Regions from separate parts of the Bacillus sp. m3-13 genome, predicted to be linked through region 3. Evidence: riboswitches for the same ligand, from Rfam matches in the RefSeq annotation. Region 3 holds a riboswitch; each other region holds the start of a gene.
What was found. Region 3 has a riboswitch for S-adenosylmethionine ahead of mtnW (2,3-diketo-5-methylthiopentyl-1-phosphate enolase). Riboswitches for the same ligand answer to the same signal wherever they lie in the genome.
Positions count from the first base shown of each region.

Region 1: it holds a riboswitch for S-adenosylmethionine, as region 3 does, so the genes downstream of both, M313_RS24900 (YezD family protein) here and mtnW (2,3-diketo-5-methylthiopentyl-1-phosphate enolase) in region 3, are expected to answer to the same signal.
Region 2: it holds a riboswitch for S-adenosylmethionine, as region 3 does, so the genes downstream of both, M313_RS0114355 (methionine ABC transporter ATP-binding protein) here and mtnW (2,3-diketo-5-methylthiopentyl-1-phosphate enolase) in region 3, are expected to answer to the same signal.
Region 4: it holds a riboswitch for S-adenosylmethionine, as region 3 does, so the genes downstream of both, M313_RS23365 (methionine biosynthesis PLP-dependent protein) here and mtnW (2,3-diketo-5-methylthiopentyl-1-phosphate enolase) in region 3, are expected to answer to the same signal.

Region 1 covers NZ_ACPC01000008.1:42,301-50,170, forward strand. Annotated here, with positions in the region: gene M313_RS0101850 (M15 family metallopeptidase) at 1-666, opposite strand, end outside; gene M313_RS0101855 (NfeD family membrane protein) at 898-1,437, shown strand; gene floT (flotillin lipid rafts scaffold protein FloT) at 1,450-2,985, shown strand; gene M313_RS0101865 (diacylglycerol kinase) at 3,265-4,185, shown strand; gene M313_RS0101870 (hypothetical protein) at 4,344-4,856, shown strand; SAM riboswitch class I at 4,978-5,082, shown strand; gene M313_RS24900 (YezD family protein) at 5,141-5,302, shown strand; gene M313_RS0101880 (phosphoadenylyl-sulfate reductase) at 5,424-6,140, shown strand; gene cysP (sulfate permease) at 6,171-7,244, shown strand; gene sat (sulfate adenylyltransferase) at 7,588-7,870, shown strand, end outside.
Region 2 covers NZ_ACPC01000020.1:109,279-117,148, reverse strand. Annotated here, with positions in the region: gene gcvH (glycine cleavage system protein GcvH) at 8-391, shown strand; gene M313_RS0114390 (YusG family protein) at 451-696, shown strand; gene M313_RS0114385 (toprim domain-containing protein) at 850-1,197, shown strand; gene M313_RS0114380 (thioredoxin family protein) at 1,221-1,544, shown strand; gene M313_RS0114375 (MFS transporter) at 2,059-3,330, shown strand; gene M313_RS0114370 (hypothetical protein) at 3,452-3,787, shown strand; gene M313_RS0114365 (diacylglycerol/lipid kinase family protein) at 3,856-4,740, shown strand; SAM riboswitch class I at 4,846-4,957, shown strand; gene M313_RS0114355 (methionine ABC transporter ATP-binding protein) at 5,093-6,118, shown strand; gene M313_RS0114350 (methionine ABC transporter permease) at 6,111-6,767, shown strand; gene M313_RS0114345 (MetQ/NlpA family ABC transporter substrate-binding protein) at 6,786-7,619, shown strand; gene M313_RS0114340 (carboxymuconolactone decarboxylase family protein) at 7,746-7,870, shown strand, end outside.
Region 3 covers NZ_ACPC01000012.1:99,827-107,696, forward strand. Annotated here, with positions in the region: gene smc (chromosome segregation protein SMC) at 1-2,713, shown strand, start outside; gene ftsY (signal recognition particle-docking protein FtsY) at 2,733-3,731, shown strand; gene M313_RS0105350 (carbon-nitrogen family hydrolase) at 4,140-4,922, opposite strand; gene M313_RS0105355 (pyridoxal phosphate-dependent aminotransferase) at 5,021-6,193, shown strand; SAM riboswitch class I at 6,280-6,385, shown strand; partial or broken gene mtnW (2,3-diketo-5-methylthiopentyl-1-phosphate enolase) at 6,461-7,708, shown strand; gene M313_RS0105365 (2-hydroxy-3-keto-5-methylthiopentenyl-1-phosphate phosphatase) at 7,705-7,870, shown strand, end outside.
Region 4 covers NZ_ACPC01000019.1:62,392-70,261, reverse strand. Annotated here, with positions in the region: gene cydD (thiol reductant ABC exporter subunit CydD) at 1-1,253, opposite strand, end outside; SAM riboswitch class I at 1,535-1,655, shown strand; partial or broken gene M313_RS23365 (methionine biosynthesis PLP-dependent protein) at 1,783-2,900, shown strand; gene metC (cystathionine beta-lyase) at 2,897-4,099, shown strand; gene M313_RS0110780 (bifunctional homocysteine S-methyltransferase/methylenetetrahydrofolate reductase) at 4,083-5,945, shown strand; gene metH (methionine synthase) at 5,938-7,870, shown strand, end outside.

The DNA of each region.
Region 1 (7,870 bases), on a different contig from region 3:
AAGCCCCACACTCTTCGCGGTAATGTCCATCGCAAGTCCAGTCTGGTGCTCGCTTGTCCCAGGCAGCGCCACATAGAGAACCGCCTGCTCATAGCCGAATGTAGCTACCTCATTTTTGAAAATAGCCTCCTGTGTTTCATACGAACGGAAGCCGGACCGTGCATAAAGCTCGATGCCTTCGCCTTTTGCAACGTTAAACATAACCTCAAGTGATTCCGCTGCTTCTGCACGCAGTTTTGAGCGGTCGCTGTTTTCGTCACCAAAAGAAAACGGCACATTTGGCTTGATCAAGTCAGCTGGGCGGTACCCTTCCGGAAGCGACCAGAACTTATTGACCATGACATTCATTGCGCCGGGATTGGCTACCACTGGGATCGCTTCAGGCTCTGTAGGTTCTTCCGGCGTTTCCTCGTCTGCCGGCTCCTCAGAATCCTCCTCAGTCTCTGGCTCATCTTCTGGCTCTTCCGGTGCGACATCCACTTCTTTTTCCTTTTTAAAAAAATCCTCCCAAACTTCATCCTCCACCACCGTCACGACCGGCACAGTGGATTTGCCTGAATGAGGGTTTCCAACCAACACTTCCTTTTCGTCTAATAAATTTTCTAAACCCGTACAACCAGCCAGCAAACTCAGGCTCACGCCGCAAATAATTCCTTTTTTTAGCATAAGTAATAGTTTTCCCCTTTTATATGGTTTATGATGGAATAGGTAAAAGTTTGTAAAATCCTACTATTATTTTACACCTATCATCTTCTGAGAAAAAGGTAGAAAAATAGAAATGTTTTTGAAACCTTTAGGAGAATTGACCCGTATATAATAGCGGAAGGAAGTTTGGAAGGAAGATCAAGGTTCCAAAGGTGATTGCCTTCAATACAACAGGAAAGGAAACGATGGCTTATGACGATGTTTGGATTGGACATGATGACACTCTACTTTTGGTGCCTCATCATCTTTGGCGGCTTGACGCTGATCTATGTTTTATTGTCTGATGTGGTGGACGGGATATTCGACGTGTTACCTATTGATCCGGCTCTTATCTTTTCATTTTTTACCGTGTTTGGAGCAACAGGCTATCTAGTTGAAAAATATTCGCCACTATCAGGGTTGCTTGTGTTGGCCATTGCCACCGTCCTTGCACTTCTACTAGTCATTTTGCTTCACATCTTTGTTTTTGTACCAATCAGGTCCGCAGATTCTTCGCTAGGTTACACAGACGATGACTTAAAAGGTAAGCTTGCACGAGTTATCATCTCGGTTCCGAAAGACGGGTTTGGGGAAGTGGTACTGAGCATCGGGGGAAGCACCGTTTCACGTTCTGCACAGAGCTTTGAAAATGAAGAAATCCCTTATGATACGGAAGTCCTGATCATCGATGTCCAAACCGGAGTGGTCTCTGTCACTCCGTACGAAAAGGTATTAGAAAACTATAATAAATAGGGGGAAGAGAAAATGGGTGAAATCGCAATTATCATTGGTGCCGTCGTTGCACTGATTTTCGTCCTGATCGTCGTTTTCGTAGCGCGCTACAAAACAGTTGGTCCAGATGAAGCGTTAATTATCACAGGTAGTTACCTTGGTGGCAAAAATGTCCACACAGACGAAGCAGGAAACAGAATTAAGATTGTAAGAGGTGGCGGTGCATTCATCGTGCCGGTATTCCAACAATCGGAACCATTAAGCTTGCTATCTATTAAACTAGACGTTAAAACACCGGAAGTTTACACAGAACAAGGTGTGCCGGTTATGGCGGATGGAACGGCGATCATTAAGATTGGCAACTCTATCGGCGATATCGCAACAGCTGCCGAGCAATTTTTAGGGAAAAGAAAAGAGGACTTAGAAAACGAAGCACGTGAAGTATTAGAAGGTCACCTTCGTTCTATCTTAGGTTCCATGACAGTAGAAGAAATCTACAAAAATCGTGAAAAATTCTCTCAAGAAGTACAACGTGTTGCATCTCAGGATTTAGCGAAAATGGGATTGATCATCGTATCCTTCACCATTCGTGATATCCGCGACAGCAACGGATACTTAGAATCTCTTGGTAAACCACGTATTGCGCAAGTAAAGCGTGACGCAGACATTGCAACGGCGGAAGCGGACAAAGAAACACGTATCAAGCGCGCCGAAGCAGCTAAAGACGCACAACGCGCAGAACTTGAGCGTGCGACGGAAATCGCAGAAGCGGAAAAAACCAACCAAATGAAGGTTGCCGAGTACCGCCGCGAGCAAGACATCGCGAAAGCCCGTGCTGACCAAGCGTACCATCTAGAGGAAGCACGTGCGAAACAAGAAGTAACGGAGCAGCAAATGCAGATCCAAATCATCGAGCGTCAAAAGCAAATTGAGCTTGAGGAAAAAGAGATCCTGCGTCGTGAGCGTCAATACGACTCCGAAGTGAAGAAAAAAGCCGATGCAGACCGTTACTCTGTGGAGCAGGCGGCAGCAGCTGATAAAGCGAAACAAATGGCAGAAGCAGATGCTAACAAATACCGCATTGAAGCAATGGCCAAAGCAGAAGCAGAAAAAGTCCGTATCGACGGTCTTGCAATTGCTGATGCACAAAGAGCACAAGGGGAATCCGAAGCAGAAGTTATCCGCCTGAAAGGTCTTGCAGAAGCAGAAGCGAAAGAAAAGATCGCAGAAGCATTCGAGCAGTTCGGTCAAGCGGCAATCCTAGACATGATTATCAAAATGCTTCCTGAATACGCGAAGCAAGTTGCAGCTCCACTTGGCAACATTGATAAGATCACGGTTGTGGACACTGGCGGAAGCGGTGAAAACAGCGGCGCCAATAAAGTGACCGGTTACGCAACAAACCTGATGTCCACGCTTCAAGAGTCCTTAAAAGCGTCATCAGGAATTGATGTAAAAGAACTGATCGAAAACTTCTCCGGTAAAGCAAACGTGCGTCACAGCATCGACAGCTTAACGAGCGAAATCGCTACGAGCAAAAAAAGCGAAGAGAAGAAGACAGAAGAATAATTAAGAGTTTGGTGCCCCCATCTGCAGTTGCTACTTACGAGAAGTAGTGGTGCAGGTGGGGGCTTTGTTTTCGGAAGGACGCCGCCCGCATTTCTCAAAATTTTCATTTTAATTGCATATCCACACTCAAATAGGCTAATATGTTATCAGTAGTGGGTTACAGGTTCACTACTTAGTGGTATTGGTAAATATAACTATCTTAACAGACAACATATAGAGCATGACAACACATAGATATAAAAGAGGGCTTAGTTAAATATACGTTTAGGATGATGGGAAATGAAACGAGCTAGGGTAATATACAATCCAACATCTGGTCGCGAGCTGTTCAAAAAGCATCTGCCAGAAGTGTTGGTTCGATTAGAAAAAGCCGGCTATGAAGCATCCTGCCATGCCACAACCGGACATGGAGATGCGACAGAAGCGGCTAGGCTGGCAGTTGAACGCAGGTATGAGCTTGTGGTGGCAGCTGGTGGAGATGGAACAATCAACGAAGTAGTCAACGGGTTGGCAGAACAGGACTACCGTCCACAACTTGGCATTATTCCAGTTGGAACGACCAACGACTTCGCCAGAGCACTTGACCTGCCACGTGATGATATTTTAGCTTGTGTCGATGTCATAGCAGAAGGCGTTCCGATGCCAGTGGATATCGGAAAAGCCAATGAACAGTACTTCATGAACATTGCCGGTGGCGGAAAAATGACCGAGCTATCATATGAAGTACCAATCAAAATGAAGACCATGCTTGGCCAACTTGCCTACTACCTTAAAGGAATTGAAATGCTTCCATCTATTCGCCCCACAAACGTAACGATCGAATACGACGGAAAAATCTTTGAAGGCGAAATCATGTTGTTCTTAGTTTCATTATCGAATTCAGTAGGCGGTTTCGAAAAGCTTGCGCCAGACTCCTGCATGAACGACGGCATGTTTGATATGATTATCCTTAAAAAAGCAAACATCGCAGACTTCATCCGTATTGCTTCCATGGCATTGCGCGGAGATCATGTGAAAGATGATTTAGTCATCTATACGAAGGCGAACAGGGTAAAAGTAAACACACAAGAGAAGATGCAACTAAATCTAGACGGGGAGTACGGTGGACTGCTTCCAGGCGAATTCGTCAACCTTTACCGTCATCTAGATGTCCTTGTAACCGAAAAGCGTAAAAAAGTAGAAATGGCTAAATGCGAATAGTAATAAGCAGCGGAGGAGAAAGCCGCTGCTTATTTTTTTGAAAATTATGCGGGATCACTTCTCCATAGGAATCTCGCATCATTTTTATTTTATTGCAACATACGCAAGGAAAAACATGTTAATGTTGAATAAAATGGAAATGCTAGGAGGGGTTAGTAGTGGTTAGGAAAAAAAGAATGAAGTCTAAGGGGATTTTTAGGAAGGGTAGCTTGAAAAGTCTAGTCGTTTTGTGTGGACTCACCATCTTGTTAGCCGGTTGTAATATGTTCGCACAAACAGATCCGGACCCTGAATTCACCATTTCCTCCACTTCTGTCGGCATGGGTGGAAATGAGTTGGAAACCGTGCAATATGTGCGCTACTCCATGATTCTTACATATAATGACAGCCTGAAAATAGCGGAAGATACGGTGGAGCCCTTGCTTGCAGGCTGGTTAGAGGAGCGTATGCTTGACCATGAAATTGAATTGGCAGAGGAAATAGGGAAAGGTCAATTTAAGTTAGAAGGGAAAGTGACGTTTGATCCAAACGGCTTATCAAAGGTGGATATGGTGAAACTTGAAGAACAAGAAGAAACCGTCCAAGGTGTTCTTTTTGAAACGGCGGCGGGGGATTACTATCAAGCGGCAATCATTGATTCGGAAACCAAGCTTACAAAGATTGGGGAATGAAGTAGCTTACTAGGACCAACTTCCTAAAAATAAAAAAATCTAAAAAAACAGTCAATAACATTGTTGACAATTCATATAAGTATGGTAGGATTAATTTTATCAAAAACAACAAATGAATCGACGCTTATCTAGAGCGGCTGAGGGACTGGCCCGTTGAAGCCCGGCAACCTGCGAACAGCAAGGTGCCAATTCCAGCAAAATGGATACCCATTTTGGAAGATAAGGTGCAGTATACATACGATGCGCCTTTTCCATAATGGGAGAGGCGTTTTTTATTTGGTGAAATGGAGGCGAGCCAACTGGCAAAGTCAGAATGGGAAGATGTTGTGACCCACTTGGAAAGAATGCTGCAGTCAATCAAATTTGGATCTATCACCCTAGTCGTACAGGATGGAAAAGTCATTCAAATAGAAAGAAACGAGAAGGTTCGCCTTCAAAAAAAATAAATACTCGCTGACCAGACAAACTGGAGGCGGTCACTTTACATGATGCTTGGCTTGGAACAACCAGCCAGCACCGGTAAAGGGGCTGCCTCTTTTCGTTGGAAAAGAAAGGAGCCGTTACACCATGACGCAGAAAATAACGTACGAAAACTGGGAGGAGATCTCGTCCACCTTTGTGGTTGATGATGACTCAAAAGGGGCCAAAGCTGTTTTGGAATGGGCGTTTGGAACTTATGAATCCAATGAAATCATTTATGCCTCAAGCTTTGGGGCCGAGGCAGTGGTGCTGATCGACCTAATTCAAGAGGTAAAGCCTGATGCACAAATTGTTTTTTTAGATACCGACTTGCATTTTCCAGAAACCTACAAGGTCATTGAACAGATAGAAAGTAGATACCCAACTTTACAGATTGAAAAGAGGAAACCTGCGCTCACCTTGGATGAGCAAGCTGCAGCGCATGGCACGGCTCTTTGGAAAAGAAATCCCGGACAGTGCTGTCAAATCCGCAAGGTCGAGCCATTAAGAGAAGCAGTCTTGCCGAGAATGGCCTGGATCTCCGGCCTGAGAAGGGAGCAGTCACCAACGCGTGCAGGCACGAATTTCCTCAACCAAGATGACAAATTTCAAAACATCAAGATTTGTCCGCTCATCCACTGGACATGGGAAGATGTTTGGAATCATATTCGAAGCCGGGGACTTCCGTATAACGAGCTCCACGATCATGGCTATCCAAGCATCGGCTGTTTTCCCTGTACCCAGGCAGTCGGTGTGGAAGGTGATTCCCGTGCTGGCCGCTGGGCGGGTAGCGGGAAGACGGAGTGCGGCCTGCATACAAATTAAGGCTGGTTGTGAAGTGGAGGAGGAAAAAACATGTTAGTTATCATAGCTGTCATCGTTGGTCTATTTTTCGCCATGAATATCGGGGCGAGCGGTGCGGCAGCATCCATGGGAATTGCCTATGGTGCAGGAGTTGTTAAAAGGAATGTGGCCTTGGTACTATGCGGGATTGCGGTGTTCTTTGGGGCGTGGCTCGGCGGTGCCGAAGTCGTTAAGACGATGGGAAGCGGCATTGTCCCGCAAAGTACCTTTACGGTGGCCATTGCCCTGATCGTGATTGCATCTGCGGCCCTGTCTTTATTTTTAGCCAATGTATTTGGCATCCCGCTTTCCACCAGTGAAGTAATAGTCGGTGCAGTGGTCGGTGCCGGAATTGTCTATCAATCCGTGTTTGTCGGAAAGCTTGCCTGGATTGTTTCATTCTGGCTGCTGACCCCGGTTATCGCATTTTTGCTAGCAATTGGTGCTACGTGGGTGCTGAAAAATAGCCTGATCGATCGATGGGTGAAATCTTCTCGCGCTGTTCCGATCTTGTCGGTGTTGGTCGTGGTGATGGGAGTGTTCGAAGCATTTTCCGCTGGTATGAACAATGTCGCAAATGCGGTGGGACCGCTTGTTGGAGCCGGCATCATGAGCACCGGCCAGGGAATTCTCTGGGGAGGTTTGTTTGTGGCTTTAGGCGCACTGCTGCTCGGCCATCGCGTCATGGAAACAAACGGCAAGAAGATTACAAAGCTTCGGCTGGAGGAAGGATGCGTCATTTCCGGGACAGGTGCCGGGATCGTCACCGTCGCTTCGGTGTTTGGGATTCCGGTGCCACTGACTCAGATCACGACGTCATCAATTATCGGGATTGGCTTTGTAAAGCAAGGGCGATCTGTTTTGAAAAAGGACATTGTCGTGCAGCTTCTGGTTGTGTGGGTGGTGTCGCCGGTGTTATCGATGGTACTCTCCTACACGCTGATACAGCTGTTGATTGAGCAGAATGTGTACCCGGTAATTGCGATGATCGGGGTGCTGGTATCAGTGTTCGGGGTGAAGTTTTTGATGCAGCGAACGGGGGCTGGTTCTGGGGCGGCGGTGGTATCGGCGGGGAGTGAGGAGTAATCTTGGGGATTTTAGGATTGGCGAGCGGGCGCGATGGGGTGATTTGGGTGGCGCCGAGAGCAAATGTCCGAAGTTTTGCCGAAAGTGACCAAAGATTTCCGAATGTTGACCGAAGTTTCCGCGGAAGTGACCGAAGATTTCGTTAATTTGTCCAAACCAATTTTCTAAATGACCGAACCCCCAGTCAAAAGTGACCAAAGCCTTGAAATAGTTGACCGAATGGCATCTAAAATAGCGGTGAGTTTGTCCGAACATGTCCTAAAGTTGACCGAACGATTTCAAATCACTAAAAAACCATAGATTTCTTTCTAAAAAACCACAAAAAAGCGAGGTAAAACAAACAATGACTTTACCAAAACCACATGGTGGCACTCTTGTGCAGGCCTACCAACCAAACTATGACACAACAAATCTTACAAAAGAAATCGAAATAGACGCGATCGCATTAAGTGACTTGGAACTTATCGGAGTCGGGCTCTTCAGTCCACTCACAGGATTCCTCTCAAAATCCGACTACGAATCTGTCGTTGAAAGCCTGAGACTGGCAAACGGCACCATCTGGTCGGTACCGGTCACACTGCCGGTCACCAAAGAAGTGGCAAACACCTTACAACAAGGAGAAACCT
Region 2 (7,870 bases), on a different contig from region 3:
ATTATTAATGAGCACACCTAAAGATTTACGTTATTCCGAAGAGCATGAATGGGTAAAAGTTGAAGGAGAAAAAGTACGAGTGGGGATTACGCACTTTGCACAATCCGAGCTTGGCGATATCGTGTTTGTTGAACTTCCTGAAGTTGGAGATGAAATCTCTGCAGATGAGCCATTTGGAAGTGTAGAATCTGTAAAAACAGTTTCTGAACTTTACGCTCCAATTAGCGGTAAAGTAGTAGAAGTTAATGAAGATTTAAATGACAGCCCTGAGTTTGTTAACGAATCTCCATACGAAAAAGCATGGATGATTGTGGTGGAACCTGCAGATGCTGGCGAAGTTGACAATTTAATGACTGCCGAGCAATATGAGGAAATGACAAAAGAAGACTAATAATGAATACGCGGGGCAACCTAACTTTAGTTAACTTTTACTAAAGAGGGTGACCTTAAATGACGTTGGATAACAAAAGGTTGGACATCACCGACCGGGTAAATGGTAAGTTGACAAACCAAGGCTTTGAGCTTTATGTGGAAAATGAATCCATCGGGCAAGTGACGTTTACGGATCAAGGCAACCAATATGCATTAAAAAATGGCTATGAACAAGAAGGAAGTAAGATCTTCCAACAAGTTTCAGTGCCTTCTGAAAAAGATGCCAAATATGTAGATTGCGACTACGAAAATGGATGGTGTTAACCATCGGTGGGGTTGGGACTTAATTTAGTTCCGCCCCTATTTTTATATATTAGCGCCCTTATTTCTAATTATATGTGTACATTACCACTCTTCGGAATAGTTATAGTATAAAGCAATATATCTTTATACATCTTTTTAGAACAGGTGATGGATATGGATTATATACATGAGGAAAAGATCATCATAGTTGAGGGGAAATCAGATAAGAAACGTGTTCAAGAAGTCATCAATGAGCCAGTTCATATCATATGTACAAATGGGACGATCAGTGTCACAAAGCTAGATGAATTGATGGAAGATATTATGGACAAAGAAGTTTATATCTTGGTGGATGCAGATAGTTCCGGTGAAAAATTGCGAAAGCTTTTTAAAAGGGAGTTTCCAGAGGCGGAGCATCTCTATATAGACAAAATGTACCGAGAAGTGGCATCAGCGCCATATCATCATATAGCTACGGTGTTGTTAAGTGCAAACATTGATATTCATGCTGAGTATTTGTAATAAGGTGTAATGAGGATGAGAGAATGAAGGATTGGACGAAGAAAGAGCTATTACAAGAAATTAACGAAGAAAAACTGAGTGTGGTTTATTTTTTTACCCCGATGTGTGGGACATGTCAGGTTGCTAAAAGAATGATGGATGTGACGAAAGAGCTTTTTCCGCATCTTACTTTTGGAATGCTTGATGTGAATTATATTCAGGATCTTGCTATGACATGGGAAATGGAAAGTGTTCCTTGTTTGATGATTTTCGAGAATGGTGAGATAAAGGAAAAAATTTATGCTTTTCGTTCTGTGGAGTATTTATATGGACTCATTAAACAGTATGATGGAAAGTCAGTGAATTAAAAGCACCCTAGTGGTGTTTTTTTTATGGAATCCTTAAACTGTTGATTTCCGTTCCAGGCGCTTCGCTTGCCTGCGGGCGGTCCGTGAGCCTCCTCACTTGGTGGGAAGCCACCGAAATAGTCTTTGATTTTACTTTTTGGTTAAACGCCGCTGTTGATTTCCGCAAATGGCTTCGCTTTCCGCGGGGCGACCTTGAGCCTCCTCGGGCTGCGCCCTGCGGGGTCTCAACATTGTCGCTACTCCCCCGCTGGAGTCTTCGCCTTTTGCTCCAATCCACAGCTAGAAAACACTAATTACTGTATGATATCAATTTTTCAGTGGCCTCCTTCGTTGCGGGGGCTCCCCTGTCCCTTCCTCCCGCGGGCGTCTGCGCGCCTTCCACTCCAATCAACAAGGTTACTGCATATTTTTTTCATATTCGACAGAATCACCTATTGCCATTTTTCTGAAAAAGGGGTAAGTTTGTTTAGGGAGACGAAATATATTTTCACACATACAAACAAGGGGTACATATATGTTGAAAAATGCAAACTGGTTTCAGTCATTTAAACGGTATGATCATAATATCCAGAAGTTGTTCATGGTAAATATTCTTACGCAAATAGGGCTTGGGATTTTTATGATTGTCTATAATTTTTATATAAGGGAGCTTGGGTTTGCCGAGACGGTCAATGGTAATGTCATCGCGGCTTCCTCACTGGCAGCGGCGATCATCTTAATTCCGGCTGGTATATTAAGCGATCGGATTGGTCGTAAGAAGATGATGCTATTTGGTGTATTTTTTAGTGGCATCTTTATGTTTTTGAGAAGTATCTTCGAGTTTGAATCACTGCTTTTGGTCAGTGCTTTTATTGCAGGGATAGCGATGGCTTTCATTCAAGTGACTGCAGTTCCATGGCTTGCAGAAAGCTCCACTAAAGAACAACGAGTTAAGCTCTTCAGCTATCACTTTGCCGTAATGATGGGAGCGAACGTTGTTGGAAATCTCTTAGGAGGAACTTTAACTGATTTGCTTTTACACATCGTAGGTCTTAGTCCTGTTTGGAGTATCAGGTTGACACTTCTACTAGGAAGTCTCATCTTCATGATGGGAATCATCCCTTTATTAAAAACTACGGAAGTACCACGAGAGAAAGAGAACAAAGCATTTACCTTTAAAAATTTCCAAGCCTCCATACCAAAGGGCCAATGGAAACTTATCTTTGCTTTCTCTTTTGCCTCTATTTTGGTAGGGTTCGGGTCTGGATTGGTTATTCCTTACTTGAATATGTACTTTGCAGATCGTTTTGGAACATCAAATTCTACCATTGGTATTGTTCTTTCCCTGGGTCAGGCAGTCACTGCGGTTGCCATGATTATTGGACCTGCGGTAGTAAGGAGAGTGGGGGAGATGAGAGCGGTAGTCATTTTACAGCTTCTTTCCTTACCATTTATGCTATTAACTGCTTTCACTCAGATTTTTTGGCTTGCTGCCCTCGGATTTTTATTCAGGCAGGCACTGATGAATGCAGCCAATCCAATTATTTCTTCGATGATGATGGAAAAGGTTGATAACTCTTTGAAGGGTTTTGCAAACTCCATTAATCAAATGGTCTTCTCGCTCGGATGGGCAAGTATGGGTCCAGTCTCCATGACTATAGTGCTTTTGTACGGGGAATATTGGGGATATTCGATTGTATTCTCCATCACGGCTGTGCTTTATCTGACAAGTTCTATTTTCTTTTATATGATGTTTAGGGAAAAAACGACGGCAACTTACCAAAAGACTATGGTAAAGACATCATAGTCTGACATATTTCTTGGGAAATGAAGAACATTATCGGCAATACGCGGTAATTGTTCTTTTTTTATTGAAGGGATTAGGCTGATATACAGGGAAATTAATAGGCAAAGGGGGCTGGTTTGTAATGGTAGTAGAGAACTTGGAAATGTTTCTTCTTAAAGCCAAAAGTAAGTCGCATGTCATGGAAATTTTGCCATACTACAGTCTGCGCTGCTGTATAGTCACCCAAGGGGAAAAATCGTTTTTTTCACTAAGTAAAAACCAAATGCAACTGGTGCAAGATGCAACGGTAGCTGATATTGTGATAGAAGGATCTAAAGAAGATATATTGGAACTTTTGAATGGAACGAAGATGAGAGATGTGAAAGGTTTGGCATTTAAAGGGTCCTTCAGACATTTCTTGCTTATGGATTCCCTATTTACCCTTGTAAACCGCTCAGAAAGAAAAGAGGTATCTTAAAGGAATTGTCCTCGCCTATAACGAATTAAAGTAGATAGATAAAGAGAATTTATAGGCGGTGTAGGAGAGTGTATCATATTATTGTCAACAAGATGGCTGGCAACGGAAAAGGACTTCGTATGTGGAAAGAAGTGGAGAAGTACTTAGAAAAGAAAAATGTAACTTATCTCGTATCTTTTACTGAATATGCAGGTCATGCCGGTGAATTGATAGAAAATATAGAGGAGAATTTGGTTCAAGCTGTAGTGGTAGTCGGTGGAGATGGTACCATTCATGAAGTGGTGAATAAATTGGTTCATAAAAAAGTGGCTCTAGGGATTGTTCCTGCCGGTTCTGGAAATGACTTGGCAAGAAGCCTTGGAGTCCCTTTTGCTGTGGAAGGTGCATTGTCTAGGATCTTAAAGGGTTCCTATCAACTAATAGATGTACCGAAAGTAGAAGAAGAGCATTACATATCGATTGCGGGACTTGGGTTTGACGGCAAGGTTGCAGAAGTGACCAATAGGTCAAGGTCGAAACGTTTATTGAACAAATTAGGCTTAGGTGGCTTGTCGTATGTGCTGAATATTTTCAGAGTTCTTTTCACCTACCAACCGTCTGATGTTTCTATTGCAGTAGATGAAAAGATTTATAAGTTTCAGGATGTTTGGCTGATAGCGGTAGCCAACCTCCCTTATTATGGTGGGGGAATCATGATCTGCCCAGATGCCTGTGGAAATGATGGGGCATTGGATATATGTGTGGTTTCTGGTATTGGAAGATGGGAGTTATTATTTATGTTTCCCCTTGCTTTTAGAGGGAGACATATTAAACACCGAAATGTCACGATGCTTAGAGGCGCATCCATTAAAATAAGCCCAAGTTCCTCCATGGTCATGCAGTGTGACGGAGAAATCGTTCAAAATAAAAAAGCTGATTTTAGCGTGGATGAGAATGCTTTAAAGATATTTTAAACACGGTAAAAAAGTTTTTAATTGACAGGCTAATTATTACCGTGATACGATAACACTCGTTAATTCGAATTGCCCAAATACTTAATTTTAATTATATATGTTTATCTCTTATCGAGAGAGGTGGAGGGACGTGCCCTATGAAACCCGGCAACCGTCAACATGGAATTGTTGAAATGGTGCCAATTCACACAAAGCAATTTGCTTTGATAGATGAGAGAAAGGACTTTTCTCATTTAATCCTTTCTGCTCATTGTTGCAGAAGGGATTTTTTGTTTTCAAGGATTAAACAAACGTTTGTTTAAACTTAATTGGGTAAGCTAAAACAAGGAAAAGTAAGAAAGTAGGTGCGAACATGATTTCACTTCAGGGTGTGAAAAAAGTATTTAAAACGAAAAACGGAGTAGTGACAGCTGTTGATAATATAGATTTATCCATCAACCAAGGAGAGATTTTCGGTGTTATCGGGTATAGCGGTGCAGGAAAAAGTACGTTGATCCGCATGCTAAATGGCCTGGAAACGCCAACTGACGGAGTGGTGGATGTAGCAGGAAGAAATCTTGCAAAAATTAAGGGCAAGGAACTGAGAGAAGCACGCCAGGAAATCAGTATGATCTTCCAGCATTTCAATCTTTTATGGTCAAGAACTGTGAAGGAAAATATCGCGTTTCCACTTGAGATTGCCGGAGTGAGCAGGTCAGAGCGAAACAAGCGTGTGGATGAACTCATCAAGCTTGTAGGATTAGAGGGAAGAGACGACTCCTATCCATCTCAACTAAGCGGTGGACAAAAGCAACGTGTCGGAATAGCAAGAGCACTTGCCAATAATCCTAAAGTACTTTTATGTGATGAAGCTACATCTGCATTGGATCCACAGACTACAGATTCAATCTTAGACCTTTTAGTCGATATTAATAAGCGTTTATCTCTGACTATCGTACTAATCACACATGAAATGCATGTTATCCGGAAAATCTGTCATCGTGTGGCGGTGATGGAAAATGGTAAGGTAGTGGAGCAGGGAGATGTACTTAATGTCTTCCGAAAGCCAGAACAGCCAATCACAAAACGCTTTGTAAAACAGGTGACAGAACCAGATGATACGCAAGAAACAGTGGAGCACTTGTTGGCTGAATACCCACAAGGGAAAGTAATTCAACTAACATTTGTAGGGACTTCGGCAGAACAGCCATTAATTACGAATTTAATTCGCAGATTTCCAATTGAAGTGAACATTCTTCAAGGGAAAATCTCGCAGACTCAAAATGGAGCATATGGCACACTTTTTGTGCACCTCGATGGCGAAGAGACGCAAGTTCAAGAAGCATTGAGATTTATCCGTGAGCAGCAAGTGGAGTTGGAGGTGATGACACATGCTTGAAAGAGTTAATTGGGACAAGATGTGGGAAGCAACCTTAGAAACTCTTTATATGAGCAGTATATCGGTTGTCGCTACGTTCATTTTAGGAATTGTTTTAGGACTATTATTGTTTTTAACAGCTAAGGGAAACATATGGGAAAGCCGATTAGTTAATGGATTGGTTGCTGCTTTTGTTAATATCTTCCGTTCCATCCCATTTGTCATTTTAATATTTTTACTTATTCCTTTTACAAGGTTCATTATGGATACAATTATTGGTGCCAACGCGGCATTGCCAGCTCTAATCATAGGAGCAGCACCTTTTTACGCACGAATGGTGGAAATCGCATTACGTGAAATCGACAAAGGTGTCATTGAAGCAGCGCGTTCCATGGGTGCAAAAACTTCAGAAATCATCTGGAAAGTACTCATTCCGGAATCGATGCCAGCATTGGTTTCCGGTATAACGGTCACGGCCATTGCCATTGTAAGTTACACAGCAATGGCAGGAATCATCGGTGCAGGTGGGTTGGGTAACCTTGCATTCTTAGATGGTTTCCAGCGTAACAACTGGGAAGTAACACTTGTATGTACGGTCATCATCTTAATCATTGTATTTATCATCCAATTTATTGGAGATTTAATAACTAACAAACTAGACAAACGATAAGAAAGAGGGGACAAAATTATGAAAAAGCTTTTAAGTTTCGCTGTAATATCATTATTAGTGCTAGTACTTGCTGCATGTGGCGGCGGAGAAAAAGGGATCGAGGAAGGTAAGCTGGTTATAGGTGCATCAAATGTACCTCATGCAGAAATCCTTGAAGAAGCAAAACCTTTATTAGAAGAACAGGGTATTGAATTAGACATCCAAACGTATACAGATTACATCATCCCGAACCAGGCGCTACGTGATAAAGACATTGATGCGAACTTCTTCCAACATGAGCCATACTTGAAGAGTCAAATCGAAGAAAATGATTACGAATTTGTAAGTGCAGGTGGCGTTCATATCGAGCCAATCGGTGTTTACTCCCAAGAGTATGACAGCCTAGAAGAACTACCTGAAGGCGCAGAAATCTTAATGAGTAACTCTGTTGCCGATCATGGCCGTATCCTTGCAATGCTTGAAGAAAAAGGACTAATTACGTTAAAAGAAGGTGTAGAAGTTACATCTGCATCTGTAGATGATATTGAAGAGAACCCTAAGAATCTTGAGTTCAATACTCAGTTCGAAGCGGCATTCTTACCGCAAGCATACTTGAATGGCGACGGAGATGCAGTACTGATTAACGGTAACTATGCACTTGGCGCTGATATAGATCCAGAAAAAGAAGCAATCGCTTTAGAATCTGGCGAAAACAATCCTTACGTAAACCTTATCGTTGTTCGTGAGGAAGATAAAGATAATGAACAGATCAAAGCATTGGTAGAAGTGCTTCAATCTGCTGAAATCAAAGCATTCATTGAAGAAGAATACAAAGGTTCCGTACTGCCTGCAAAGGCATCTGATGAAGAATAAAATTTGAATAAATAACTCCGTACTATATTTATGGTTCGGAGTTATTTTTTTTGTAATAATTGAATACGAACCTCCCACCTAAACAAATACTAACTTTGTGAAAAATAAGGATGGGAGTTGTCTTCAATGGAACAACATTACGAGCCGAAAAACTATGCAGAAGCAGCACTTCATGATTATAAAGCGGGTCTTGGTTTATTTACCGAAAAGATGCCTGAGCTTGCACATCACTATAACGAGTTCACAGAAGC
Region 3 (7,870 bases):
TTTGCAACAAGCCCTTTTAGTGGCGAGTTCAGAGCTGGAGAAACTTGAAGGAAGAAAAGAAGTTTTGAAGGAGCGGAAGAAGAACGCTACGACTAACCGTGCCCAATTGGAAAGTTCATCGGTGGAGCTTGCTGAATTTATTGATGGGCAAAAGAAAAGATTGGAAAGCGAAAAACTTCTTTTGGATACCCTCCGTCAAGAATTGGTATTAACAGAACAACAACTCAAGGATAAACAAGTGATCAACGAACAGTTTGACCAAAATATCGAAGGGAAAATAGACGCTTTAAAAAGTGATTATATTGAACTTCTAAATAAACAGGCAGCAATCCGTAACGAAATTTCCTACTTGGAGCAGCAAGAAAAGCAAGAAGGCATGAAAGTAACCCGTCTGGACGAGGGAAACAGGAAGTATGTCGATTTAAGGGCTAATACCCAACAGAAGAAAGATAAGGTGCTCACTGACCATAAACAGGTACAGGAAGAGTTGAATCAAACTGTTGACCGTTACAGGGCTGAGCAAGCTAATCTGGAACAATTTAAGCAGTCCTATCAGAAAAAAGAAACAACCTTGTATCAAGCGTACCAATTCTTACAGCAAACACGTGCTCGAAAAGAAATGCTAGAAACCATGCAAGGAGATTTTACAGGATTCTTTCAAGGTGTTAAAGAAATTCTGAAAGCCAGGGATGAGAATAGGCTTACTGGGATTAAAGGGGCTGTTGCAGAACTTATCCAAGTAAATCAGGATGTGGAGACAGCAATTGAGATAGCCCTTGGCAGTGCGACACAGCATATCGTGGTGGACAATGAGCAAAATGCGCGAACATCCATCCAATACCTGAAAAAGAACGGTTTTGGCCGTGCGACGTTCCTGCCAATGACGGTCATGAAACCTAGGACATTATCAGACTATCAAGTGAATCAGATTAGTCAACATGAAGCTTTTGTGGGAATAGCTGCTTCGCTTGTGGAGTACGACAAAGCTTATGAAAATATCGTCAATAACCTCTTGGGGACCATTGTCATTGCTAAAGACCTAAAAGGAGCCAACTCGTTGGCAGGCATCCTTCAGCACCGTTACCGCATCGTGACATTAGAAGGGGATGTGGTAAATCCCGGTGGATCTATGACAGGCGGAGCCGTTAAGCAAAAATCGAATTCTCTCTTGAGTCGAGGTCGTGAACTTGATTCTATTTCAGCTAAACTAGAAGAGATGGAGAATAAGACAGCCCTGCTTGAAGATCAGGTCAAGACACTTAAGAAGAAAATAGAAGAGAAAGAGTCTCAAGTTATAGAACTTAAGGGAACTGGCGAGGAACTAAGATATAAAGAACAGCAGGTTGCAAGCTTACTTCGGGAAGTGGAACTAGAAGAGAAAAACGTCAATGAACATTTAAGTTTATATGACTATGAAAAGCAACAGCTCACCATTTCCATGAAGGATGCCCTCAACAAAAAAGCAAAGTTAGATGTTGAATTGAAAACGGTGGGAATGCAGATTGCTGCTCTAGACAAAGAGATTGCCGAGCTAAACTCCTTAAGGTTGGAGCAACATGCAAACAAAGAAACCGTACAAAATGAGCTGACTCAATTAAAAGTTGATTATGCGGGTAAAAAAGAAAAGCTTACTAATCAATCAGAAAAAGTGGATACTATTGAAACAGACCTTAAACAAGCCACAGAAAGGTTGACCGACATTAAAGAAGATCTTTCTCTTTTACAAAGTGAAATGAATGATAATTCTTCAGGTGAACAAAAACTGGAAGTGGCTGCGGCTGAAAAGTTACAAGACAAAAATACCACTATGAAGCTTATAGCGGAACGTCGTGCAGAAAGGCTTTCTTACCACGAAAAGGTGGAACAAGAAGAGCTTGAATTGAAAGATTTAAAAAGACAGTATAAACAACTTTCTGAAGTCTTGAAGGCGGAAGAAGTGAAAATGAACCGCCTGGATGTGGAATTAGATAATAGACTTCACCATTTAAGGGAAGAGTATATGCTATCCTTTGAAGCGGCAAAAGCAGATTATCCACTTGAGATGGAGTTAGAAGAAGCGCGTAAAAAGTTGAAACTGATCAAGCTTGCCATCGCGGAGCTTGGCACAGTCAATATCGCTGCAATAGAGGAATATGATCGAGTAAGCGAGCGATATACATTCCTTAAGGAACAAAAGGACGATCTTCAAGAAGCAAAAGACACCTTATTCCAGGTTATCGGTGAGATGGATGAGGAAATGAAAAAACGCTTTGAGACGACCTTCACCAATATCCGTGCGCATTTTCACGATGTGTTCCGCTCTTTATTTGGAGGGGGAAGGGCAGATCTTGTGCTAACAGATCCGTCAGACATGCTGAATACTGGCGTAGATATTGTGGCACAACCTCCTGGTAAAAAACTGCAGAATCTTGGTCTTTTGTCAGGGGGAGAAAGAGCCTTAACGGCAATTGCTTTGTTATTCTCAATATTAAAAGTGAGACCTGTGCCGTTCTGCATCCTTGATGAAGTGGAAGCGGCGCTTGATGAAGCCAACGTACACCGTTTTGCCCAATATTTAAAGCAGTTCAGTCAAGAAACACAGTTCATCGTCATCACCCACCGCAAAGGAACGATGGAATTCAGTGATGTCCTTTACGGAGTAACGATGCAAGAATCCGGTGTCTCTAAATTGGTCTCTGTCCGGTTAGAAGAATCCAAAGAACTTGTTAAATAGAGAGGAAGAGAATGAGAAAATGAGTTTCTTTAAAAAGTTGAAAGAAAAGCTTACCACCCAAACAGATTCCGTAACGGAAAAATTCAGAGAAGGATTAACGAAAACTCGTGATTCCTTCTCTGGTAAAGTAAATGACCTTGTCGCTCGTTATCGCAAAGTCGATGAAGATTTCTTCGAAGAATTGGAGGAAATCTTAATCGGAGCGGATGTTGGCGTTAACACCGTGATGGAATTGATTGATGAGCTTAGAATGGAAGTAAAACGGCGCAACATCCAAGATCCCCGCGAGGTTCAAAGTGTCATTTCTGAAAAGTTGGTGGAGATCTATCAAGCAGGAGAAGACGTGTCTCCGACCATCAACTTTCAACAAGACGGCTTAACGGTTGTTCTGGTTGTAGGGGTAAACGGAGTAGGGAAAACTACGTCTATAGGAAAGATTGCTAAGAAACTGAAGCAAGAGGGAAAGAGTGTTCTTCTTGCAGCGGGAGATACATTCCGTGCCGGCGCGATCGACCAGCTTGAAGTATGGGGTGAACGTGTTGGAGTGGATGTGATCAAGCAATCAGAGGGTTCAGATCCTGCAGCTGTTATGTATGATGCACTCCAAGCGGCTAAAGCTCGTAAAGTTGACGTGCTTCTATGTGATACAGCAGGTCGACTTCAAAACAAGGTCAATTTAATGAAGGAACTGGAAAAGGTGAAGCGTGTAATTGAGCGCGAGGTTCCGGGTGCACCGCATGAAGTTCTGCTAGTACTGGATGCGACGACAGGCCAGAATGCATTAAGCCAGGCGAAAATCTTTTCTGAAGCAACGAATGTTACGGGAATCGTTTTGACGAAGCTTGACGGCACCGCAAAGGGCGGAATCGTTCTTGCTATCCGAAATGAAATGAAGATTCCGGTCAAGTTTGTCGGTTTAGGGGAAAAAGCAGAAGACTTGCAGGAGTTCAATGCAGAGCAATATGTGTACGGATTATTTGCAGATATGATGGAAAAAGAAGAAGCACAAGAAAGCTAAAAAAATATCATCACTTGCCGCCCCTCCACTCTGACGGGCGGCTTTTATATAGAGAAGAAAGTGTGGGAACCTGTTGATTTCCGTTTCGGGCGCTTTGTTTGCCTGCGGGGTCTTCCCTGTCCCTTCCTCCCGCGGGCGTCTGCGCGCCTTCCACTCCAATCAACAAGAAGGTTTCATTAATTTAAGGGTCTATGAAAAAGCATCTAACCGAGTTAACGGGATAAGCATTAACGTTACATCTACTCAATTTTCAGCTGTGGATTGGAGCAAATGGCGAAGACTCCAGGCGGGGGAGTAACGGTAGGTTGAGACCCCTGAAGCGTTGTGAGGAGGCTCAAGCACCGTCCCGCGGAAAGCGAAGCCATTTGCGGAAAGGAACAGCAGCAATTCACCAATCAACAAAAGAGATTAATAGTATTGTGGTCTTCGATCTTCGAAGATTGGTATTCTTTTTCTTACTTCCGCCACCTTATCTAAATCTATTTCAGCTGTAATGATTTCTTCCGTTTCGCCAGCTTCGGCCACAATTTCTCCCCAAGGATCGATAATCATCGAGTGTCCTGCGAAAGCATTCTTCGGATCAGCACCAGAACGGTTACATGCAATGACATAGCACTGGTTTTCAATGGCCCTCGCAATGAGAAGTGTACGCCAATGATCAACCCTAGCCAAAGGCCACTCTGCCACAACAAATATCGCTTTTGCATCTTTTGTAGTATGCGCGCGTATCCATTCAGGAAAACGGATATCATAGCAAATGAATCCTGCACAAGTTTCTCCGTCAAGCTCAAACATCCCATCCGTTTTTCCTGGCTGAAGGAAGTGATGCTCGTCCATCAAGCGAAAAAGGTGCAATTTGCTATATTCGCCGGCAACTTCGCCATCTTTATTGACGGTAATCATCGTATTATAAATTCCTTTGTTCGTTTTTTTGGCGACAGAACCACCCACAATGTGGGTTTTAAGTTCTTTTGCAGCAGATTTAAGGAATTTGGTAGTGACAAAACCGCCGGAATCTGCAATTTTATCAAGGCGTTCGAGGTCATAACCTGTGGACCAAAGTTCAGGAAGGACAATGATATCTGGTCGATCCTTACCTGACAATGTCAGTAGTTCACATGCTTTTTCTATATTTGCTTTGGGATCTCCAAAGGCTACATCAAATTGAATACAAGCTATTTTCCATTTCATAATTTTATCCCCCCGTTGAAAAAATACTTTACAAGTTGAATCTAACAATATATGATTTGTGACTAGGATTTCAAGAATTTTTTAAGTAGGTGAAAAAGGTGAAACACTTTCAACAATCTGAATTATTAAATACACTGCCTAAACAGTTCTTTGCTTCATTGGTTGAAAAAGTGGGAAAGGTTGTTGCACAAGGTCATGATGTTATTAATCTTGGACAAGGAAACCCTGACCAACCGACTCCTGAACATATTGTAAAGTCGTTACAGGAAGCAACCGAAAAACCGAATCATCATAAATATTCCCCTTTTCAGGGTCATCATTTTTTTAAAGAAGCGATCGCAACTTTTTATAAACGAGAATATGAAGTGGACATAAATCCAGAAACTGAAGTGGCCATACTCTTTGGTGGCAAAGCTGGGCTGGTAGAAATCCCCCAATGTTTATTGAATGAAGGGGATACCGTGCTTGTCCCAGACCCGGGTTATCCTGATTATTGGTCTGGTGTGGCATTGGCCAGAGCGAAAATGGAATACATGCCTTTAAAAGAAGTATATCATTTTTTACCAAACTATGAAGATATCAATCCGGAAGTCTTAAAAGCGGCTAAGCTTATGTTCCTCAATTACCCCAATAATCCGACAGGGGCTGTAGCGAATTCTGTATTTTTTAAAGAAACGGTAGACCTTGCAAATGAGCACGATATTTGCGTGGTTCATGATTTTGCATATGGTGCAATCGGATTTGATGGAAAAAAACCACTTAGCTTCTTACAAACTCCTGGTGCGAAAGATGTCGGGATTGAAATCTATACATTGTCGAAAACTTTTAATATGGCCGGATGGCGAGTGGGGTTTGCAGTGGGGAATGAAAGTGTGATCAAAGCGATCAATCTATTGCAAGACCATATGTATGTCAGTATTTTTGGCGCGATCCAAGAGGCGGCTGCCACTGCCTTGTTAGATAAACAAACCTGTGTTCAAGAATTGGTAGATTTGTATGAGGAGAGACGAAACATCCTTATTCATGGATTACAGGAAATTGGTTGGGAAGTAAAGGCGCCAAAAGGTTCTTTTTTTGCATGGTTAAAAGTTCCGGAAAGATACACATCTGAGGAGTTTGCAGACAAACTGCTTGAAGAAGCCCATGTGGTGGTGGCACCTGGTATTGGCTTTGGATCCTTTGGGGAAGGTTATGTGCGCGTCGGTTTATTAACCAGTACAGAAAGATTACAAGAAGTAGTTCAACGAATCAGAGGGTTAAAGATTTTCTGAATAGTCTGTTGACATAAACTCAAAATGATGGCATAATCTCAACTAGAATTTAGTATTTAGATAATTTGAATTTTATATATAATCCAATCTTATCAAGAGCAGGTGGAGGGACTAGCCCGATGAAACCCGGCAACCGACTTATTCAGTTAAGCACGGTGCTAAATCTTGCAGCAAAAAGCTGATAGATAAGAGGACGTTAGATAGACTAACCTCTTCTTATGGAAGGGGTTTTTTGTTTTTTTATCATCGTTAGAAAGGGTGTACATAATGTCAGAAATTCTAGCAACCTATTTGGTTCATGATCATAACGGGAATCTCGAAAAAAAAGCGGAAGGGATCGCACTTGGACTTACCATCGGGTCCTGGACTGAACTTCCGCAGCTTGAACAGGAGCAATTGAGAAAGCATAAAGGCAGAGTCGTAAGCGTGAAAGAGCTCTCGTCAAATGACAGGGTGAATTCTTATTTAGGGAATACGGTGACACGTGGCATTATCCAAATTGCTTATCCTAGTTTCAATTATAGCAATGACTTGCCGGCGATTTTTAACCACGGTATTTGGCAAGTTGTCATTAGATGGGGAAATTAAGTTGATTGATCTTGAGTTCAGCAATGACTTGAAGCTAGCATATCCTGGACCGAAATTCGGAATAGAAGGGCTTCGCTCCATTACTGGCGTACATCATAGACCATTTGTGATGAGCATTTTCAAAGGGGTGATTGGCAGGGACCTTGATTATTTAACGGATCAGTTGAAGGAACAGGCTCTAGGGGGAGTTGATTTCATCAAGGATGATGAAATATTGTTTGAAAACGACCTTACCCCTTTTGAAAAAAGGATTAACGAAGGCAAAAAGGATTCTAGAGGAAGTGAAGGAAGAGACAGGACATCGTGCAAGATATGCGGTTAATCTGACAGGTCGTACGTTAGAGCTTAAAGATAAAGCAAAAAGAAGCGGTAGAATTAGGTGCTGATTTTCTGCTATTCAATGTTTTTGCTTATGGGCTTGATACACTTCAAAGTTTGGCTGAAGACAAGGAAGTATCCATTCCGATTATGGCGCATCCGGCGGTTAGTGGGGCGGTTACCCCATCAGAATTTTATGGCGTTTCCAATGAGTTGTTGTTAGGAAAACTTTTACGCTATGCAGGTGCTGACTTTTCTTTATTCCCATCTCCTTACGGAAGTGTGGCATTGCCGAAGGAACAGGCGCTCGGTATCCGGGACGCTCTGACAGTAGCAGACAATCAGTTTAAATCGACACTGCCTGTCCCTTCAGCTGGAATACACCCTGGACTCGTACCACTACTTTATCAGGATTTTGGCAACGATGCGGTCATCAACGCAGGAGGCGGGGTGCACGGGCATAAGCTTGGTGGGGCTGCCGGAGCAAAAGCTTTTCGTCAGGCAGTAGATGCGGTAAAAGCTGGGGAATCATTGACATCATACGCACAAAAGCATCCGGAGTTAGAGGTGGCCCTCAAGCAGTGGGGAAGTGTGGAGGTTACAACATGAATGCCAATAAACAAATGATTTTTTGTGACTTTGATGGAACCATCACCAATAGTGACAATATCATTGCCATTATGAAAAAGTTTGCTCCAAAAGAATGGGACGAAATAAAAAATCAGGTATTATCTCAAGAAATCTCCATCAAAGAAGGGGTAGGGAAAATGT
Region 4 (7,870 bases), on a different contig from region 3:
GGATTTTGCGAAATATAGCTGACCCGCTCAAACCACGCTTTTTCCTCGTATTCATATAAAGGCTTTCCGTCCACCAGCACTTCCCCTTCTGACGGGCGAATCAACCCTGCCATCAGATTGAGCAGTGTTGATTTCCCGGCACCACTTCGCCCGATCAAAGCAAGCTGTGTAAATGGCGGGATATTCACTGTTATATTTTCAATAGCAAAGCCTTGGTCTCCATACCGGAATCCGAGGTTTTTCAATTGTATTGCAGGTGGACCCTGTTTCTTTTGAAAAGAAGCGTCTCCCCATTCTATAGGATTCTCTTCTACTGCAAGCTCATCTGTCACCTTTTTCGCGGCTCCCATGCTCCCACGTCCAGTATGAAAGGCGCTTCCAAGTTCCTTCAGATACAGGTAGAACTCAGGTGCCAATACCAATACAAAGAAAGCAGTAAAGAACGTAACATTTTTAAAAACAACAAGCTGCAAGCCTACTTCAAGTGCGATCAAACCAATAGCAAGCATCGAAATGAATTCCAGCATTAACGAAGACAGAAATGCTATTCGCAACACTTCCATCGTTGCATCACGGAAGCTTAAACTGCTGTTTTCAATTGTTTCTTGCTGCTTTGCTGAGCGACCGAAAAGCTTTAACGTCGTGAGCCCTTGCAACGTATCAAGAAACGTTCCGGAAAAAGCATTCAGTTTATCCATCTGCTCTTCTGATTTTTTCTTTGTTTTCAAGCCTACCACAATCATGAAAATGGGAATGAACGGCGCCGTGATTAGTATAATCAAACCTGTATTCACATGCTGGCTGAATGCCGCGATTAAGATCATGATCGGGATGATGCTCGATTGAATGACCTGTGGCACATATCTGCTGAAATACGGGTCAATCTCATCCACCGCATCCATCATCACGCTCACCTTTTGACCGGACTGCCCCTTAAGGGAAGCTTGAACCGGACTGTTGGAAAATTTCTTGAGCAACGCAATCCGGAAATCTCTCTTTACTTTTGCAGCAAGCTTCACTCCAGTAATGCCGCTCCAATAGGTCAACCCCGCTCGTGCAGCCAATACTACCAGGAGGCCACCCAGGAATGGCAGTATTTCTTGAAAAGTGTGGCCCTTTAGGAAGACTCGATCCACGATGGTGACGAAAAAATACGCCTGCCCGATAACCGTTGCCCCTGTCAGGATGGCAATCAAGATCAGCGTCATCCTTGTGCCTCTATGTGATTTAGCGATCGTATTTAAATCAGTCATTATGTTAAATCCCTCTTTTCTATTAATGAAAATCGGATTGTATAGTTTAGTTAGTGAAAAGTTTCACATACTTTATAGTTAACATTATATAACATGCTTCATTGAATTTCCTCTTTCGGGATTGACCATTTTATGACAAAAAAATTCTTCTACTACTTCACTTCTACCCCACTCCTTCACCGCATAAAATTAATTCATCCAGAAAAAAACATTGCATTTCACACCCACCTGTTGTAAATTAGTAAAATAATTAAATTGTTCAGATAATTAAATAGTGAACTTTCTTATCCAGAGAGGTTGAGGGAATGGCCCGAAGACACCTCAGCAACCAGCAGCGCCCGTTAGAATGGACGTTGAAAAGGTGCTAATTCCAGCAAGCTGTGATGCTTGCAGAGATGAGAAGAATGAACTTTTCGATAAAAGTCTTCTTCTTATAGAAGGCTTTTTCTTTTTATTCCGATAAAGCATTAAAGCCCCTGCCCTCTGGAAGAAACGATTGTCACTTACCATATAGGAGGCCCATTCATGTATAAAACGGAAACAAAAGCTTGCACAAATCGGAAATCGCTCAGAAACTGCCACTGGAACGGTCAATCCGCCTGTTTTATTTTTCCACTGCCTATCGACACGAAGGTATTGGGCAGTCAACAGGATACGACTATACAAGAACCGGCAATCCCACACGCCATGTGTTGGAAAAAGCAATTGCAGACCTTGAGAGCGGCGACCAAGGGTTTGCCTGCAGCTCCGGCATGGCGGCGATATTGACCATCCTATCCCTTTTCAAGTCCGGAGATCACCTTATCGTCTGTAAGGACTTGTACGGCGGCACGTACCGCCTTTTTGAAGAAGGCTATAAAAAATAGGGGACTGTGTTGTAGCTATGTGGACACAACCGACCTTTCAGAAATCGAAAAAGCTATTACTTCCCAAACGCAGGCTATCTTTGTGGAGACTCCAACTAACCCCCTGATGGTAGAAACAGACTTAGAAGCAGTCTCGGAGCTCGCGAAAGCGCACGGACTTCTACTGATCTGTGATAATACGTTCTACACTCCTGTTCTATTAAATCCCATAAAATTAGGTGCGGACATCGTCATTCACAGTGCGACCAAGTATCTTGGCGGGCATAATGATGTGCTGGCAGGACTGATTGTCGCAAAAGGCGTGGAGCTTTGTGAATCCCTTTCGCTTCACCATAATGCAGCAGGTGCGGTTCTCAGCCCATTCGACTCCTGGCTGTTGATCCGCGGCATGAAAACCTTGTCCCTTCGCATGGAACGGCATGAAAAGAATGCGCAGCGAATTGCGACATACTTAGCTCAGCATGATTCCATCACAGATGTACTTTATCCGGGAAGAGGCGGCATGCTCTCCTTCCGCATCCAAGACGAGGCATGGGTCAATCCGCTACTTCAAAACTTGAACCTTATTACGTTTGCCGAAAGCCTTGGCGGCGTGGAAAGCTTCATCACCTATCCTGCCACGCAAACGCATGCGGACATTCCCGAAAAAATCCGCATAGAGACCGGTGTATGCAACAGATTGTTACGCTTTTCGGTCGGCATTGAAGACGCAGAAGACTTGATTCAAGATTTAGAGGCGGCGCTGAAAGCTGCTTCCATCCAAAAGGAGGTCCTATCATGAGCCATTCTTTTCAAACGAAGTTGTTACACAACCGCCATAAGTTTGATAAAAGCAATGGTGCGGTGAGCGTGCCCATACAACACGCATCCACTTTTCATCAGCCTGATATCGATTCCTTTGGCAAATATGACTATGGACGCTCTGCCAATCCGACCCGGGAAGCACTCGAAGAAACAATTGCCCACTTAGAAGAAGGAACGCGAGGCTTTGCTTTTTCATCTGGAATGGCTGCGATCTCGACTGCTTTCCTTCTTCTTTCACAAGGTGATCACGTATTGATTTCAGAAGACGTATACGGCGGCACTTACCGGATGGTTTCTGAGGTACTTACCCGTTACGGTGTGGAGCATACGTTTGTAGATATGACAGATTTGGAAAAAGTGAAAGCAGCCATCCAGGCCAACACTAAATTGCTTTATGTAGAAACACCATCCAATCCATTGTTAAAAGTAACGGACATCACGGCTGTGGCTACTCTCGCCAAATCAATCGGATCTTGGACTTTCGTCGACAACACCTTCTTGACGCCTTCCTTGCAAAAGCCGCTGGAGCTTGGTGCCGACCTTGTTCTGCACAGCGCAACGAAGTTCCTGTCCGGACACAGTGATGTCGTGGCAGGGCTTGCGGTGGCAAAGGATCCTGTGCTTGCCGACCGTTTAGCCTTTTTGCAAAATTCCTTCGGCGCGGTGCTTGGTGTCCAAGATGCATGGCTCGTCCTAAGAGGGCTCAAAACGTTACATGTAAGGCTGGAGCAGTCCCAAAAGTCCGCTTATAAAATAGCCAGTTATTTAGAAAAACATCCTGCCGTTAAAAAGGTTTATTTTCCAGGATTGACGACACATCCTGGCTTCACCCTTCAACACAGACAGGCGCAGGGACCTGGAGCTGTCCTTTCTTTTGAATTGCACAGCGAGGAGGATTTAAGGAAGTTTGTCGGTAAGGTCGAGATCCCGGTTTTTGCAGTGAGCTTAGGGGCAGTAGAATCCATCCTTTCCTTCCCGGCGAAAATGTCCCATGCGGCAATGCCGGAAGCAGAACGATTAAAACGCGGCATCACAAACTCCTTACTCCGCCTGTCGGTAGGACTTGAAAGCGCAGATGATTTAATAGAAGACTTCGAACAGGCATTTCAACAAACCATTACAGTAGCAAGCGGTAACCAAGAACAACGGAGGGTATATCATGGGAATCTTAGATAGTTTACAACAAGACAAAATACTAATTGCAGACGGCGCGATGGGGACCCTCCTCTATTCCTACGGTTCTGATTGTTGCTTTGAGGAATTAAATTTATCGCAACCAAACCAAATCTATAATATTCATAAAGCTTATCTGAACGCCGGCGCCAATCTTATCCAGACCAACACGTATGCGGCCAACTACCACAAGCTCGAGCGCTATGGACTGCAGGATCAAGTGAAGGAGATAAACAGTGCGGCGGTCAGGCTAGCGAAAAGGGCCGTGGCGGATCACCCTGATGCGCATGTGGTCGGTACAATCGGCGGGATTCGCGCGATCAAGCCCGAAGCCATCCCGCTTGAAGAAATCAAACGTACCTTCCGCGAGCAGCTCTACTGTCTGCTACTTGAAGGGGTCGACGGTATTTTACTAGAAACGTTTTATGACCTGGAGGAATTAGAGACAGTCCTGCAGATTGCTAGAAAAGAAACGGATTTGCCGATCATTGCGCAAGTGTCACTCCAAGAGGTTGGTTATTTGCAGAACCGCGTGCACATCACAGACGCCTTAAACCGCTTAGAATCTCTTGGTGCTGATATTGTGGGGCTCAACTGCCGTTTAGGTCCCTATCATATGATTTCCACCCTGGAAGAGGTATCGATTCCAAAGACTGCTTATCTTTCGGCTTATCCGAATGCGAGTCTTCCCTCTTATGTAGATGGAAAGCTTGAGTATGACAGCGATGCGGATTATTTTAAAGAAACGGCATTAGCGTTTCGGGACCAAGGCGTAAGATTAATAGGAGGCTGTTGCGGTACCACGCCGGCTCATATCAAGGCCTTTTCCGATGCGCTTGAAGGCGTGGCTCCTCTAAAAGAAAAGCAGGTGAAGCGAAAGGAACGAACGATTATCCTTCCTTCTTCCAAAAAGAAGGACGTTCCGACACCACTCTTTGAAAAGGCAAAAAAACAACAATCCATCATCGTGGAACTCGATCCACCGCGTAAACTGAATACAGATAAATTCATGGCCGGCGCGAAAGCTTTAAAGGACGCGGGCATTGATGCGCTCACGTTAGCGGACAATTCCCTTGCCTCCCCAAGAGTCTGCAACACTGCTCTTGGATCCATCGTGAAATCAGATATCGGTCTGCGCCCACTGATTCATATCACCTGCCGCGACCGCAATCTGATTGGCTTGCAGTCACACTTAATGGGGCTACACCAGCTTGGAATTCATGACGTGTTGGCAGTCACTGGAGACCCAACGAAGGTCGGTGATTTTCCGGGTGCCTCCTCTGTCTATGACGTCACCTCGTTTGGTCTCATCAATATGATTAAACAGTTTAACCAAGGTGTCTCCCTTTCCGGAAAAGAACTTGGCGAGCGCACCAGTTTCTCTGTCGGAGCTGCTTTCAACCCGAATGTCCGCGTGATCGATAAGGCGGTCCAACGCTTGGAGAAAAAAATTGATGCAGGTGCGGATTATTTCATCAGTCAGCCTGTCTTTTCTGAAGAAAAATTACTGGAAGTCTTTCAGGCTACGAAACATATTGATGCCCCAATTTATATTGGGATCATGCCGCTTACAAGCAGCCGTAACGCCAACTTCCTTCACCATGAGGTGCCGGGAATCAAGCTGACTCCACAGGTGCTTGAGGTGATGAACCGCCATCAAGATGATCCACAACAGGCAAGTCTTGAAGGGTTGAACATTGCGAAGGGGCTGCTTGATGCCGCACTTGAACTATTCAATGGCATCTACTTGATCACACCGTTCATGCGCTATGAACTGACAGTCGAGCTTGCCAACTATGCCAAAAAATACGGTCCGTTCCATTCATCCAGGAGGGTTCAAAATGTCTAAAGCTATCACACTACTAGAACAACAGCTGCAAAAGAAAATACTGATTATGGACGGCGCAATGGGAACGATGTTGCAGCAGGCAAACCTTACGCCAGATGACTTTGGCGGCGAAGAATATGACGGCTGTAACGAGAACCTGAATATCACCGCACCGGACGTCATTGAACGGATTCATGTAGAATATTTAAACGCCGGTGCTGATATCGTGGAGACGAATACGTTCGGCGGAACAGATCTTGTTCTTGATGAGTATGAGCTTGGTTTTAAGGCTTACGAGATTAATAAGCTTGGCGCGGAAATCGCCAAGCGTGCGACCGCTCAAGTTTCCACCCCGGAGTGGCCGCGCTTTGTGGCAGGCTCCATTGGTCCGACAACCAAGACACTGAGTGTTACGGGTGGAACCACTTTTGACGCACTGACAGATTCCTATGAAGAGCAGGCCCGCGGATTGATAGACGGCGGCTCTGATTGTCTTTTAGTAGAGACGAGCCAAGATTTATTGAACGTGAAATGCGCGTTTCTTGGAATCCAGCGTGCTTTTGAAAAGACTGGTGTTACCGTCCCTGTCATCATCTCCGGAACCATCGAACCGATGGGAACCACCCTTGCCGGTCAGGCAATCGATGCGTTTTACGTATCTGTGGAGCACATGAAACCCCTTGCAGTCGGGTTGAACTGTGCGACCGGACCGGAATTCATGCAGGATCATATCCGGACACTTTCCAATTTGTCCAAAAGTGCGGTCAGCTGCTATCCGAACGCCGGCTTGCCAGATGAAGAAGGTCATTACCATGAAACACCACAGTCCCTTGCTACCAAACTTGGCGGATTTGCGGAACAAGGCTGGCTGAACATCGTCGGAGGCTGTTGTGGCACGACACCAGATCATATTCGCGCGATTGCGGATGTGATGAAGGATTACAAGCCACGAGCAGCAACTGTTTCCGACCACCACAGCGTTTCCGGGATTGAGTCATTCATTTATGACGACCCTTCCCTTCGCCCAATCATGGTCGGGGAGCGCACCAATGTCATTGGCTCCCGCAAGTTTAAGAGGCTGATTGCGGAGAAAAAATTTGAAGAGGCGGCAGAAGTGGCGCGTGCCCAAGTAAAAGGCGGCGCCCACGTCATCGACATCTGCCTTGCCGACCCGGACCGCGATGAGCTAGAGGACATGATAGCATTCGTGCAAGAGGTCGTGAAAAAAGTGAAGGTACCGCTTGTCATCGACTCCACCGACGAACAGGTCATCGAAGCAGCGTTGAAATACTCGCAAGGAAAAGCAATCATCAACTCCATCAACCTTGAGGATGGCGAGGAACGCTTTGAAGCGATCATTCCGTTGGTTCATAAATACGGGGCGGCGCTTGTCGTCGGCACCATTGACGAAGAAGGTATGGGCGTCAGTGCTGAACGAAAGCTTGAGATTGCACAGAGGTCCTATGATCTTTTGGTAAACAAGTACAAGGTCTCCCCTACTGACATCATCTTCGACCCGCTTGTTTTCCCTGTCGGTACCGGTGATGAGCAGTATATCGGTTCGGCGAATGCGACGGTGGAAGGAATACGATTGATAAAAGAACACTTCCCTGCCTGTCTGACGATACTTGGCGTCAGCAACGTTTCTTTCGGCCTCCCACCTGTCGGACGTGAAGTACTCAATGCCGTTTACCTCTACCACTGCACACAGGCAGGCCTGGACTATGCAATCGTGAACACGGAAAAGCTGGAGCGTTTCGCCTCCATCCCGGCCGAAGAGATCGAGATGGCGGAAAAATTGCTGTTTGAAACGACCGATGAGTCGTTGGCTGTGTTTACGGACTTTTACCGAGGCAAAAAGAAAGAAGCAAAGTCCAATATTCCGGATTTACCTCTAGATGAGCGACTTGCCTACTATGTGGTGGAAGGGACAAAAGAAGGGCTCC